4 regions of the Terrabacter aeriphilus genome follow, and region 4 is predicted to be linked to each of the others. Evidence: riboswitches for the same ligand, from Rfam matches in the RefSeq annotation. Region 4 holds a riboswitch; each other region holds the start of a gene.

Region 1 (3,199 bases), on a different contig from region 4:
CGCCTCGCGCGCGGCAGCGCCGAGGCGATCCGGGCCATCCACGCCTGCGGCGTCGTGCACCGCGACATCAAGCCCGGCAACGTGCTGCTCGAGGACGGCGACCCCGTCCTCATCGACTTCGGCATCGCCCACCTGCAGGACGACGTGCGCCACACCGTCGGCGGCCTCGTCATGGGCACGCCCGGCTACCTCTCCCCGGAGCTCGTGGAGGGTGCCGCCATCACCGACGCCACCGACTGGTGGGGCTGGGCCGCCACGATCACGTATGCCGCGTCGGGCCGTCCGCCCTTCGGGCGCGGTCGCATGGACGCCGTCCTCGCCCGCGTGCGGGCCGGGGAGGTCGACCTCGAGGGGGTCGACCCGCGCCTCGTGCCCCTCCTGCGGGCCTCGCTCTCGCCGGACCCCCGCCGGCGCCCGCACGCCGACGAGGTCATCGACGCCCTGGAGCTCTACGCGGCCGGGCGGGCCGCGACGGTGCCCACCCCGAGCGGCGGGCCGTGGGACGACGGGCGCCTCACCGAGGCCTCGCCCGGCGACACGCAGGTCGTGCAGGGCGGCAGCACCGCCGTGCTGCCCCCGGTGCCCGCCGACATGCCGCGGACGACGTCGCGGGCGGACGACGCCGACGCCGACGCGTCGCGGTGGGCCCCGCCCGTGGGACGGGGGCGGGGCACCTCACGGCAGGAGCCGGCATACGAAACCCGTGACGATCACGGTGACGAGGGCCACGACGACTGGGACGGGTCCGACGGCGAGTGGCAGGGCGAGGAGCCGGCAGGGCGCGAGGGCGACCCCCGGATCGGGCTGCCGATGCGCACCGGGCTGCTCGCGGCCGTCGCGGTGGCGTGGGTGGGCGCGCTGATGGCCTGGCCGGGTGCCGCGATCGTCGCCGTGACCGTGCTCTCGGCGTTCGCGCGGGCGACCGACCGGTCGGTGACCGCGCTCGTGCTGCGGCGCTACGACTACGGGCGGCGGCGCAGCGACGTGCCGTTCGCGGTGGTGTCGAGTCCGTGGCACTTCGTGCTCGGGGTCGTCGCGACCGTCGTCGGCCTCGTGCTGCCCGCGGCCGTGGCGCTCGCCGGCATCTTCGCGACGGCGCTGCTGCTGACGGGCACGCAGGGGGGCGACCTCGGCCCGGGCACGCCGCTCACGCTCGGGGTCGGCGGCGCGCTCGGCCTGCTCATGCTCTGGTGGGGTCCCGGCGGGGCCTCGCTGCGGCGCGGCTCGCGCTCCATCGCCCGCGCCATCGTGCCGACCGGCCTCGCCACGCAGGTCGTGGCCGCGGTGCTCGCGGTCTTCGGCGCGGTGGCCGCGCTGCTCGCGCTGAAGGAGGGTGCGAGCCTCAGCTGGCTGCCCTTCAGCAGCAGCCCGTTCGGCTTCTGAGGCACCCCGCCCCACCTCTGTCACGAGCGTGCCGCCCGTGCGTGCGCTGTGGGCGGTCTGTGCACCTGCCATCCGGAGGTGAAGGGAACGTCAAGGAACGATCACGAAAGTGTCTCGGCGCGCCTTGTCAGGGAGCCCGTTCCTCACGTACCGTCAGTGCTCGCGTCCGGCTCCACCCGAGCGCTCCCACAACTTCACATGGACACCCACATCAATCCGTTCCCTGTGTGCGCCGAGCCTCGCCAGCCAGGGATGCAGCCCACGACCGTGGGCCGGGCGAGGACGGGGGACCCAGTGTGACCAGTCAGAGCCGGTGCCGAGGCACCCGTCGAAGAGGACGAGAGCTGGTCTAGGGGTGAAGCCGCGAGAGCGGCGGGGCAACCTGACGTCCCAACCCGACAGCTAACCCCGCAGGCGCGCGTCAGGAAGGAACACCCCTATGCAGTACATGTCCAAGCATGCTGCCGCCAAGCAGGTCTCGGTGAAGCAGCGCATCGCGGGAGTCGGAATCGCCGGCGCCGCCACCCTCGTCGGTGGCATCGCCACCGCCGGGTCGGCCAAGGCCGCCTCGGTCTGGGACCGCGTCGCCGCCTGCGAGTCGAGCGGCAACTGGCACATCAACACCGGCAACGGCTACTACGGCGGTCTGCAGTTCGTGCAGAGCACCTGGGTCGGCTACGGCGGCCGCGCGTACGCCTCGCGTGCCGACCTCGCCACCCGCGCCGAGCAGATCGCGGTCGCCCAGCGCGTGCTCGCCTCCCAGGGCCCCGGCGCCTGGCCCGTCTGCTCGCAGCGCGCCGGCTTGACCCGCTCGAACGGTGGCGCGACCAGCTCGCCCGTGTCGCGCTCGACCGTGCGCAAGCCCGTGGCGACGAAGAAGAAGGTCGTCAAGAAGAAGGTCGTCAAGAAGAAGACCTACGCCGCCAAGCCCAAGGCGACCAACACCTACACCGGCAAGGGCGCCAAGGTGACGGTCCACCGTGGCGACACGCTCGGCAAGATCGCCGCGAGCCACCACGTCCGGGGCGGCTGGAAGGCCCTCTGGAAGGCCAACTCCGCTCGGGTGCCGAACCCGAACCTCATCTTCGTCGGTCAGGTCCTGCGCCTGCCGTGAGTTCCTGATAGAACTGAGCCCGACGGCCCCGCGCGACCAACCCCTGGGTTGCGCGGGGCCGTCGTCCGTCCGGCGCAGGGCGTGGGCCTGACGGCCTTTTCCCGTATGCCGGCCCCCTCCGTTACGCTTTCGCCCGTCCGCGGTCGCGTGCCGGGGACCCGCTGGCGTGGCGCAATTGGTAGCGCACCTGTCTTGTAAACAGGCGGTTAGGGGTTCGAGTCCCCTCGCCAGCTCCATCTCTGCCCGCTCGCGGTCGACCAGTGGCCACGCACCGCCGTTGCCGGCTACCTTGCGGCGGACTGGGCCGACAAGCGGCTCTGGGCGCCCAGATCCTCGACGGTGTGAGGGATGAGGCCGGTACCCGGTGCCTTGAAGTGCAGGATGCGACCCTGATCCGGTTCGAGCTGCAGGAACGGTCCGCGACTGATGGCGTGGACGCTGGCCAACGGCAGGGCGCGGTCGCAGCGCACGATCGACTTGACGCGCTTGTCCCATCCGTTGCCGCATGACACGACGTCCTCCCGCGCCCACCTGATCGTGTGCTGGTCGAGGTATCCGCCCCTGGCCGGCCGGGAGCGTGATGACCTCGTCGACGTCGAGGAGCGACAGCCACCCGTCACGCTTCGCGTAGCGGTCGAGCACCTCCGGGAGGTGCCGCTACTGGCGCCAGGAGAGGGCGTCGCACGTGGGCATGCCGGAAGC
Region 2 (3,199 bases), on a different contig from region 4:
TCGGCATCGGCATCATCGTCGGGCTCACCGGCATGGGCGGTGGCGCCCTCATGACGCCGATGCTCGTGCTCTTCTTCGGCGTGCCGCCGCTCACGGCCGTCTCGAGCGACCTCGTCGCGGCCGCGGTGATGAAGCCCGTCGGGTCGATGGTGCACCTCCGCCGGGGCACGGTGAACCTCGCGCTCGTCAAGTGGCTCTGCATCGGGTCGATCCCGAGCGCCTTCGTCGGCGTGCTCATCCTCAACCGCCTCGGCTCCGGCGCGGCCGCCCAGCACTGGCTGCAGGTCGCCCTCGGGGTGGCCCTGCTGCTGGCCTCGGCCGGACTCATCGTGCGGGCCTACCTGCGCCTGCTCGAGCGGGCGCGCCGACTCGACGGCAGCGCCGCGCCCCTGCCGCCCGGCCCGCCCACCGTGCGGGTCCGCATCTGGCAGACCGTGCTCGTGGGCGCGGTCGGCGGCATCGTCGTCGGCATGACCTCCGTGGGGTCGGGCTCGCTCATCATCATCGCGCTCATGGCGATCTACCCCAGCCTCAAGGCGAGTGAGCTCGTCGGCACCGACCTGCTCCAGGCCGTGCCGCTCGTGGCCTCCGCCGCCATCGGGCACATGCTGCTCGGCGACTTCCACCTCGACCTGACGCTCTCGCTCCTGCTCGGCTCGATCCCCGGCGTCTGGATCGGCGCCCAGCTCTCGGCGCGTGCCCCGGGCGGCCTCGTGCGCCGGGCGCTCGCCTTCGTGCTGCTCGCCTCGGCCCTCAAGCTGCTCGGCGTGCCCAACACGGCCACCGGGATCGTCCTGCTCCTGGCCCTGCTCGTCGGGCCGCCGGTGTGGTTCGCCGCCCGGCGCCGCCACGGCCTGCCCGCCTTCTCCGGCCGGCTCGCGCACCGCTCGACCGCCGTGCCCCACGCCGCACCCGGGTCCACCTCCGAGTCCATCTCTGAGTCCATCTCCGAGTCCGGTTCCGAGGCTCGGGCACGCGTCACCGAAGCGGGCGACGCAGCCCACTGACACGACCATGACGGGAAAACGGTGTGATCCGCGTCACACCTGGCACGGGTCCGCTCTCACAGCGTTCCTGAGCACGCGCGCGTGCTCAGGAACGGGGGTGCGGACGGTCCGTGGGTCCTGACCGGATCGTCCGGATTGGTGTCATCTGCCCGTTCCCATCGGACCTGTCGTGACCTGTCCCCGTGTGCAGGGGTCCGCTAGGGTTCCGTTCGCCTTCACACACATCGCCTAATCCCGGAGCCCTCGAGGCCTCCCGGGAGCCGGGGACCCACCGTTCCCTCGGGGTGAATCAGGAGCCTCCTCCTGTAGGGCGCCATCCGGCCCGAACCCGTCAGCTAACCCGGTCGGCAGCCTAGGAGACCTGGAGCAGACATGCGCACCACCCCTCGCTTCGCCCTGCCCGCGCGCAGATCCCCCCACCGCTTCACCCTCGCCGCCCTCGGCCTCGCCGCGGCCGGCTCGCTCGTGGCCACCCTCGCCGTGCCGGCGCAGGCCGCCACGGCGACCGCACTGCCCGGCGGCAAGATCTACGCGGGAGCCGCCGGCGACACCGCGACGATGCAGTCCAAGACCGGCACGGCGGTCGGCATTCACAAGTACGGCACCTTCGAGGGCTCGGTCCCCACCGGCCGGATGGTGACGGCCAACACGTCGGCGAACTGGAGGACCGTCGCCAACGCCAAGTCCGGCTCGGCGCTGTACGCCAATATCGTCCGTTGGGCGACGACGATCAAGGCCCGGAGCGGCCTCACGCTCCTGGCGTTCGGCCACGAGCCGGAGGTCCTGGCGAAGTCCTCGCTCGGCACCCCGGCCGAGTACCGCGCAGCGTTTGCCCGGGTCGTCACGATCTTCCGGCAGCAGGGCGTCACCAACGTCAAGTTCACCCTCCAGCTGACGGCTTGGTCCTACCGCACCAAGCCGTCAGACCGCGCGTACGCCGCGAACTGGTACCCGGGCGACGCGTACGTCGACGTCGTCGGGGCGGACGCATACAACTGGAGCTCGTGCGGAGAGGGCAAGGGCGCCTGGGTCGAGCTCAAGACGCTCGTCGATCCCGTCCTCGCCTTCGCGAAGCCACGCGGCAAGCTGGTCGCCCTGCCGGAGTTCGGCGTCACCAAGGACGCCCGTCGCGCCACCTGGCTGACGAACGCGAAGAACTACATCATCGCCAACGAGAGCTGGTTCGCGGCGGTCTACTACTTCAACCGCCCGCCGACGAACAAGAACAACCTCAACTGCTCGTGGGCCCTCACGACGTCGTCGGAGTTCGCCGCCTACGGCTCACTGCTGAAGAACGTCAACTTCGCCGTCTGACCGCCGGCGGACGTGCTGGTGCCGGGAGCACCCGCAGCCGCGGGCACTCCCGGCACCACGTGGTCACGACTGCCCGAAGGCGATCGACCACATGACCTCACGGTCGGACTTGTTGACCGTCGTGGCGGTCACCCCGGCGTGCGTGCCGTCAGAGGTGACGACCGCGCCGGGGTCGGCCGTGAGCGACTCGTAGCGGTACGAACCGCTCGGGTCCTCGAGGTGGTCGCGCAGGACCATGCCCGAGGGCAGGGTCCACGGCGACACCGCCGAGGTCAGCCCGGCCCAGTGCGACACGACCCAGTCACCAGCAGAGACTGCGATCTCGGGCGTCGTGTGCGAGTTCCGGCCTGCATCGACGGCACTCACCGCACGGACGCTGGTGGCGTTCGCGCCGCGGTAGACGGCGAGCTCGAGCGTGCCTAGCCGGTAGGCGCTCGGGTCGTCGAACCGCACCGTCTTGCCCACGTCCGCCGCGTCGGCGCTCTTGCGCCACACGGTCGAGGTGACCGAGCCGTTGGTAACCGTCGCCACCTGGGTCCAGCCGGTCACGCCGGTCGGCCCCGAGAAGGTGGCCACCGTCGGACGCGAGAACATCAGGAGCATCAGATCACCGGCCTGGGTCCCCATCGGCACCGCCGCGGCCTTGAACTTGGCCGCGCCGGGAGCCGAGTGGTTCGCCCCGACGAACGTCGTGCTGCTCGAGGGCAGCGTCACGACGACGTCCTTCGTCAGCGTGCCGGTGAGGCCCTTGTCGTCGGTCACCGTCAGCGTGACGGAGTAGGTCCCCGATGCGGCATACGGGTGCGAGGGCGTCTTGCCCGTGCCCGTGCTGCTGTCACCGAAGTCCCACGCGTAGGACGCGATGGTCCCGTCCGAGT
Region 3 (3,199 bases), on a different contig from region 4:
AGTTCCTCGGCGGCTGGCGGCTCTGCGCCGACCTGGGAAGGGCGGCGGGCCCGTTGGTGTTGTCAGGGCTGAGTGCCGTCATGACCCTCGGCGCGTCGGCCGTCGTGCTCGGCGCCGGCGCGGTCGTCGGCGCCGGCTGGCTGCGCCTCTGGGTGCCGCGGCACGACCCCACCCGCCGTGGGCGGGGCGGGCGTGCGCGCGCGGCGCCCGAGGCTCCCTGATTCTGAGAAGGTATGACCGTGACGGACCTGATCGACACCACCGAGATGTACCTGCGCACGATCTACGAGCTCGAGGAGGAGGGGATCGTGCCGCTGCGCGCGCGCATCGCCGAGCGCCTCGGCCACTCGGGCCCGACCGTGTCGCAGACGGTGGCCCGTATGGAGCGCGACGGCCTCGTGGCCGTGTCGGGCGACCGGCACCTCGAGCTGTCCGACCACGGCCGGCTGCTCGCCACCCGGGTCATGCGCAAGCACCGGCTCGCCGAGCGCCTCCTCGTCGACGTCATCGGCCTCGAGTGGGAGTACGCGCACGACGAGGCGTGCCGCTGGGAGCACGTCATGTCGGAGAAGGTCGAGCGCAAGATCCTCGGCCTCATCGGCGAGGGGCTCGAGTCGCCCTACGGCAACCCGATCCCCGGCCTCGACGAGCTCGGCGTGCGCCAGGACGAGGACTTCCTCACCGGCCTGCGCACCCTGACCGCGGCCGTCGGCGACGCCCCGTCGGTCGTGACGATCCGCCGCATCGGCGAGCCCGTGCAGGTCGATCCCGAGGCCCTGGCGCTGCTGACGAGCGCCGGCGTCGTGCCTGGAGCCCGCGTCGAGGTGGTGCGCGACGGCTCGCGCGTCGTGGCCGTGCGTGAGGGCAGCGAGCCCTCGACCGGTGTCTCGCTGCCGGCGGACGTCGCGGTCCACGTCTTCTGCCAGGCCGCCTGAGCCTCGGCCGGACCGGCCGCCGAGGGGGCGCTGCACCCGCGCCCCACCCGCTCGCGACCCGCCCGGGAGACCTGTGGACGGAAAGTGACAGGACCGTGACCATTGGGTACGGTTGGCGGGCTTGCTCTCCCCGTCGAGTGGGCGCCCCGGGTCGGACCGCCGAGTCCTGCCATCGACCAGGGGCCCAGTTCGAACACCAATGGCAGGAGCGGGGGACCCACCGTTCTCCGGGCGTCGTGAGACGCCCTCGGGGTGAAGCCCTCCACGGACCGTTGCCGGTCCGAGCGAAGGCCGGGTAGTACCTCAAGCCCGAACCCGACAGCTCACCTCGTAGGCGTCGAGAGGTCAATCTGTGGCTCAGAACGTTCCCGGGCGTCATCGCGCCCCCGGTCGCTTCAACGCGATCTCCGAGCTGAAGACGATCGCCCGGGAGTCGGCGCAGCCCGCCGTCAAGGGTGCGGCGATCGTGGCCGCCTCGGGTGGCCTCGTCGCGACGTTCGCCAACCCGGCCAGCGCCAGCGCCGCCGACGGCTCGAACAGCCCCGTGGCCGGCGTCAGCGTCTCCGGTGCCGCGGCCGTCGGCCCGGCCGCCGGCACGGTCACCGCCCCCAGCGCCCTGTCCGCGATCGGCTACGCCAAGCCGGCCCTCAAGGCCAAGGTCAAGCCGGTCGTCATCGAGGACGTCAAGGTCAAGCGCGAGCGCGCGCAGGCCAAGGCCGAGAAGGCCGCCGCCGAGCGTGCGGCCGAGCGCGCCGCCGCCCGCGAGGCCGCGGCCTCCCGCGACACGAGCTCGTCCAGCTCGTCCTCGTCCAGCTCGAGCTCCTCCAGCTCCAGCTCGCGGGCCTCGCGCTCGTCGAGCCGCGCCGCGCTCAACGCCCCCGCGCCGAGCGCCTCGGGCATCGTCGGCATCGCGCAGGCCTACTCCGGCGTTCCCTACGTCTACGGCGGCACGACGCCCAACGGCTTCGACTGCTCGGGCTTCACCTCCTACGTCTACCGCCAGGCCGGCATCTCGATCCCGCGCACGGCCTCTGCGCAGGCCCGCGCCGCCACCCCGGTCAGCGACCCGCGCCCCGGCGACCTCGTCTTCTTCGGTTCCCCGATCTACCACGTGGGCATCTACGTCAGCCCCGGCCGGATGATCGACGCGCAGCGTCCCGGCACGACGACGGGCAACCACTCCATCTGGACGACGCCCTCGTCGTACGGCCGCATCTGAGCGGTCGCTCCACCAGGCCTTCGCGCTGCGCCCCCACCGGTGACCGGTGGGGGCGCAGCGCTGTGTGGGCCGCGAAACGGTGCGTGGTTGACTGAGTCGATGACCGACCAGCCTGCTGCCGAGTCCACGACCGTCATCGAGCTCGACCTCTGGGGCGACCTCACCTGCCCGTACTCGTGGATCGTCAAGCGGCGCGTCGAGGCCGCGGTGCACGGCTTCGAGCGGCCCAGTGACGTCACGGTGCGGCTCCGGTCGTTCGAGCTCGACCCCGACGTGGCGGTGGGTGGGGGCGTGCCCGTGCGCGAGCACCTCTCGGTGCGCCATGGTGGCGACGCCGGGGCCGGGCACCTGATGAACGCCCGGGCGAGCGAGCTCGCCGAGGCCGACGACCTCGTCTTCGACTGGGACCGCGCCGTGCGCGCGAACACCTTCGACGCGCACCGGCTGTGCGCCCTCGCGGGCGAGATGGGTGGCCCGGCCCTCCGGGGCGCCGCGACCGAGCGCTTCCACGCCGCACACTTCGGCGAGGGGCTCGCCCTCGACGACCACGAGGTGCTGCAGCGCCTGGCCGCGGAGTGCGGCCTCGACGAGCGACGGGTCTCCGCCGTGCTCGCCTCGGACGAGTACGCCGACCATGTGCGCGCCGACGAGCAGCAGGCGAGGTCGCTCGGCGTCACCGCGACTCCGTTCATGATCGCGAACGGGTATGCGGCCGTGACCGGTGCGCGGCCCACCGACGACTACCTCGCGCTGCTGCGCGGCGTCGCCACGCAGAGCGTCTGACACCTCCCCACCGCGGGTGGGGCCCGGTCGCGCGGAGCGGGCCCGGCGGCATACGTGATCGGCCTGGCGGACGGCGTCAGGAGGGGCGGTCGGCGGGCGCGCGCCCGAACGACACGGCCTCGCGCACCGTCGGGGAGGCGTCGTCGCGCAGCTGGCGGTCGGGGCGGACGCCGAGGGCGTCGTTGACGAGCGAGAACGCGCGCCGCAGCGCGACGAACGCCGTGATCGCGAAGATCTGCCGGTCGTCGAACCCGGCGGCGCG
Region 4 (3,199 bases):
ACTGTCGCGGACGACGGTCGAACGGGTGGTCACTCACGTGATGAGGCCCACCGGACTGGTAGAGCCTTCAACCACCTACCCGAAAGACAAGTCCGGGCCGTCGCCCCGCATTCCTCGGCGCCCGTGTGGCGAGCACCACGCCGCCGTGTGCCGGGTGCGTCCGGGCGCGACGAAGGGGAGGACGCCAGTGGCATCCTCCCCTTCGCGGAACGCGTGAGACCGGGTCAGAACGCGTGGGACCGCGTCAGACCCCCGTGGGTCACGGCGCGTAGATGTAGCGCATGCCGCCCTGGTCGGTCAGCGTGCGGGTGTTGTAGTTGTACGCACCGGCGAGGGCGTTCATCTCGACGATGGTCACCTCGTTGCCGTTGACGGCCGTCACCCAGCCGACGTGGCCGACGCTCGAGGAGCCGTGGACGCCGGGCTGCATGACGAGGATGGAGCGCGCGCGCGGCGTGCCGCTCACGGTGTAGCCGGCGCTCGCGGCGCCCGAGGCCCAGGCCATGGCGTTCCCGGCCCAGCCGCCGGGGTAGTAGCCCTCGGACTGGTACCACTTGTTGAGGGCGCCCCACGTGCACTGGCCACGGGTGGCCCAGTTGCGCGAGGAGTGCGAGCCCGAGGAGGCGCTCGGCGTGTAGTCGTTGCTGCTCGACTTCGACGACGACGTGCTCTTCGTCAGGCTGCGACGCGTCAGGTCGCGCGAGGCGCGCTGCGAGGCCTCGCGCTCGGCCGCGGCCTTCTGCGCGGCCTTCTTCGCAGCCTTCGCGGCCTTGGCGGCCGCGCGCTGCTCCTTGACCTGGACGTCCTCGATGACGCGCACCTTGGTGGGCGTGCGCTTGGCGATCGCCTGCTGCACGGCCGGCGCGAAGCCGATCTTCGACAGGGCGCTCGGCGCGGTGGTCGTGGCGGCTGCGGCGGCCGGGCCGACCGCGGCCGGGGCTGCCTCGACGCCGGCGGCGGCGACGGCGCCGTTCGCCGACGAGACGGTGTCGGCGCTCGCGGGGTTCGCGAAGGTGGCGACGAGCCCACCGGTGGCGGCGACGACGGCCGCGCCCTTCATCGCCGGCTGGGCCGACTCGCGGGCGAGGAGCTTGAGTTCGTTGAGTGGGTTGTGACGGCCCGGCGCACGGTGGCGCCCGCGGGTGGTCTCGTGGTTCACGGGTTCTACCTCTCCGCGCCTACGAAGTTAGCTGTCGGGTTCGGGCGGAAAGGTGCCCGGTCCGTGGCCGGGAAGCGAACGAGTCGCGGCCCGGTGGAAGGACTTCACCCCAAGGGCGTCCGAAGTCGTTGCGCCGGACGCCCGGAGAAACGTGTGGTTCCTCCGCTCCTGTCACAAGGTCTGTGCTCTCCCGGAAGGCGGTGACAGGACTAGGCGGTCCGCCTCACGAGAGTCCGACCGGTGGCCGGACTCCCGGAACTGTAGACGAATCAACTGGCAAAAGTCACGCCAAGGTAACGGTGCCGCGCCGTGCTCAGCCGCGATTGTCGGCTTTGAGGTACTTGACCAGCCCTTTACCTTCGCCAGGACCGCCCGGGAATGAGACGCACGTCACAGAGGCGTGGCGCGGGGGTGGGCTTGTCAGGCGCCCGACGTGAGGTGGCCGAAGACGATGACGTTGTCGCGGTACTCGTTGCGCGCGTCGGTGGGGCCGCCGCACGTGACGAGCCGGATCTCCGAGCGGGTGAAGTCGCCCCTGTAGACGGCCTCGGTCGGGAAGCTCGACTTGCGGTAGCTGGCCACCCGGTCGACCGTGAACGTCAGGTGCGTGCCGTCCTGGCGCGACACCTTCACGACGTCGCCTGCCTTGACCTTGCCGAGCTCGGCGAAGATGCCGGGCACGCCCGACGGGGTGTCGACGTGGGCCGCGACGACCGCCGGCCCGAGCTGGCCCGGGGTCGGCCCGTCGTCGTAGAGCCCGACCTCCTGGGCGGTTCCGGGCACCGAGATGGTTCCGTCGCCCTGCACGTGGAGCGGCACGAAGTCGCTCGAGCGCAAGCCGATCGACGGGATCTCGATCGACGTCAGGGCGGACGCCTCGAGGAAGGGCCCGATGCCGGTCCCGCCCGCCGGCGTCCCGCCCTGACCGGGGGTCGCCGACGGGCCGGAGGTCCCCGTGCCCGGCGTGCGGGCCGTGCTCGGGGTCGTCGCGGTGCTCTTGGTCGTCGGAGTGGTCGGCGTCGCGGTGGGCGCCGTGCTCGTCATGGTGCTCGTCGTCGGGACGCCGGCCGCCGCGGGCTGCGGCGGTCCGGACGTCCCGCGGAGCCCGAGCACGAGAGCGACGACCCCGACGACGAGCAGGATCACGGTCGCGGCGGCCGCCACCCCGGCCGCACCACGGGAGGTGGTGCGACGGGGCGTCGGCTCGGTGTGCTCAGGCATGGTGGATCCGGCCGATCAGGCGCGCGACCGCGCGCGACGGGCCGCGAAGACGCCGGAGCCGAGGGCCGCGACGAGCGCGCCGCCACCGACGAGGAGGAGGGCGTCGTTCGTGCCGCCGCTCTTCAGGGTGTCGGTGGGCAGGCCGCCACCGGTGTGCATGCCGCCGGCCGGGGCGACGCGCAGGGCGCCGCAGAGGGCCGGGTCGGTGGCCTCGGTGGGCAGCTTCGGGTCGAGGTCGCTCTTGGTGTCGCCGGAGTACTTGCCGTCGTGGTTGTGGTCGACACCGTGGATGACGACGACGGACTGGCCGGCCGAGATGGCCGTCGCGACCGCGTCGGAGACCTTGATGCTGCCGCGCTGGTAGGTCAGCTTGCCGCCGGGCGCGGTGTCGAAGCGGTCGATCGCGAGACCCGACTTGGGGCTCGTGTCGCCGGTCTTCGTCAGCGAGACGACGATGTCGCCGTAGGCCGGTCCGCCCTCGGTGGTGTTGAGGTGCCCGTCGCCGTTCTTGTCGTCGGACAGGACCGGGCACTCGTGGCGGGCCTCGGCCCCGAAGTGGATGTGGGCGGCGTGCGGGTTGTCGGGCAGCAGGCCGTTGGCGGCCATGGTCACGGTGATCCGGTTGCCGTCGACCTCGACCATCGCGGTGCCGCTCCCGGCGACGTCGCTGCCGGCGACCGGCTTGAGGTTGGCGCTGACCCAGGCGTCGGCCGCGAAGGCCGGCCCGACGCTGAGGGCCATGGCGGCGCCGGCCGCGAGGGTGGCGCCGGCGATCCGAGTGGTGGTGGTGCGCATCTGTTCTTCCTCCTTGATGAGGAG

The links. Region 4 has a riboswitch for cyclic di-AMP ahead of ABD979_RS18480 (CHAP domain-containing protein). Riboswitches for the same ligand answer to the same signal wherever they lie in the genome.
Region 1: linked by a shared signal. The riboswitch ahead of ABD979_RS04965 (transglycosylase family protein) and the one ahead of ABD979_RS18480 (CHAP domain-containing protein) in region 4 are both predicted to bind cyclic di-AMP.
Region 2: linked by a shared signal. The riboswitch ahead of ABD979_RS05880 (glycosyl hydrolase) and the one ahead of ABD979_RS18480 (CHAP domain-containing protein) in region 4 are both predicted to bind cyclic di-AMP.
Region 3: linked by a shared signal. The riboswitch ahead of ABD979_RS05495 (C40 family peptidase) and the one ahead of ABD979_RS18480 (CHAP domain-containing protein) in region 4 are both predicted to bind cyclic di-AMP.

What each region holds. Positions count from the first base shown of each region.
Region 1 is NZ_BAABIW010000006.1:573,904-577,102, forward strand. It holds gene ABD979_RS04960 (serine/threonine-protein kinase) at 1-1,383, shown strand, start outside; cyclic di-AMP (ydaO/yuaA leader) riboswitch at 1,667-1,794, shown strand; gene ABD979_RS04965 (transglycosylase family protein) at 1,823-2,497, shown strand; tRNA gene ABD979_RS04970 (tRNA-Thr) at 2,658-2,733, shown strand; gene ABD979_RS04975 (glycosyltransferase family 2 protein) at 3,155-3,199, opposite strand, start outside.
Region 2 is NZ_BAABIW010000009.1:173,429-176,627, reverse strand. It holds gene ABD979_RS05885 (sulfite exporter TauE/SafE family protein) at 1-1,007, shown strand, start outside; cyclic di-AMP (ydaO/yuaA leader) riboswitch at 1,223-1,373, shown strand; gene ABD979_RS05880 (glycosyl hydrolase) at 1,380-2,321, shown strand; gene ABD979_RS05875 (PKD domain-containing protein) at 2,385-3,199, opposite strand, start outside.
Region 3 is NZ_BAABIW010000009.1:82,662-85,860, forward strand. It holds gene ABD979_RS05485 (MFS transporter) at 1-221, shown strand, start outside; gene ABD979_RS05490 (iron-dependent transcriptional repressor DtxR) at 240-935, shown strand; cyclic di-AMP (ydaO/yuaA leader) riboswitch at 1,107-1,287, shown strand; gene ABD979_RS05495 (C40 family peptidase) at 1,288-2,154, shown strand; gene ABD979_RS05500 (DsbA family oxidoreductase) at 2,254-2,937, shown strand; gene ABD979_RS05505 (carboxymuconolactone decarboxylase family protein) at 3,014-3,199, opposite strand, start outside.
Region 4 is NZ_BAABIW010000027.1:20,387-23,585, forward strand. It holds gene ABD979_RS18480 (CHAP domain-containing protein) at 260-1,159, opposite strand; cyclic di-AMP (ydaO/yuaA leader) riboswitch at 1,164-1,356, opposite strand; gene ABD979_RS18485 (sortase domain-containing protein) at 1,580-2,380, opposite strand; gene ABD979_RS18490 (CHRD domain-containing protein) at 2,396-3,175, opposite strand.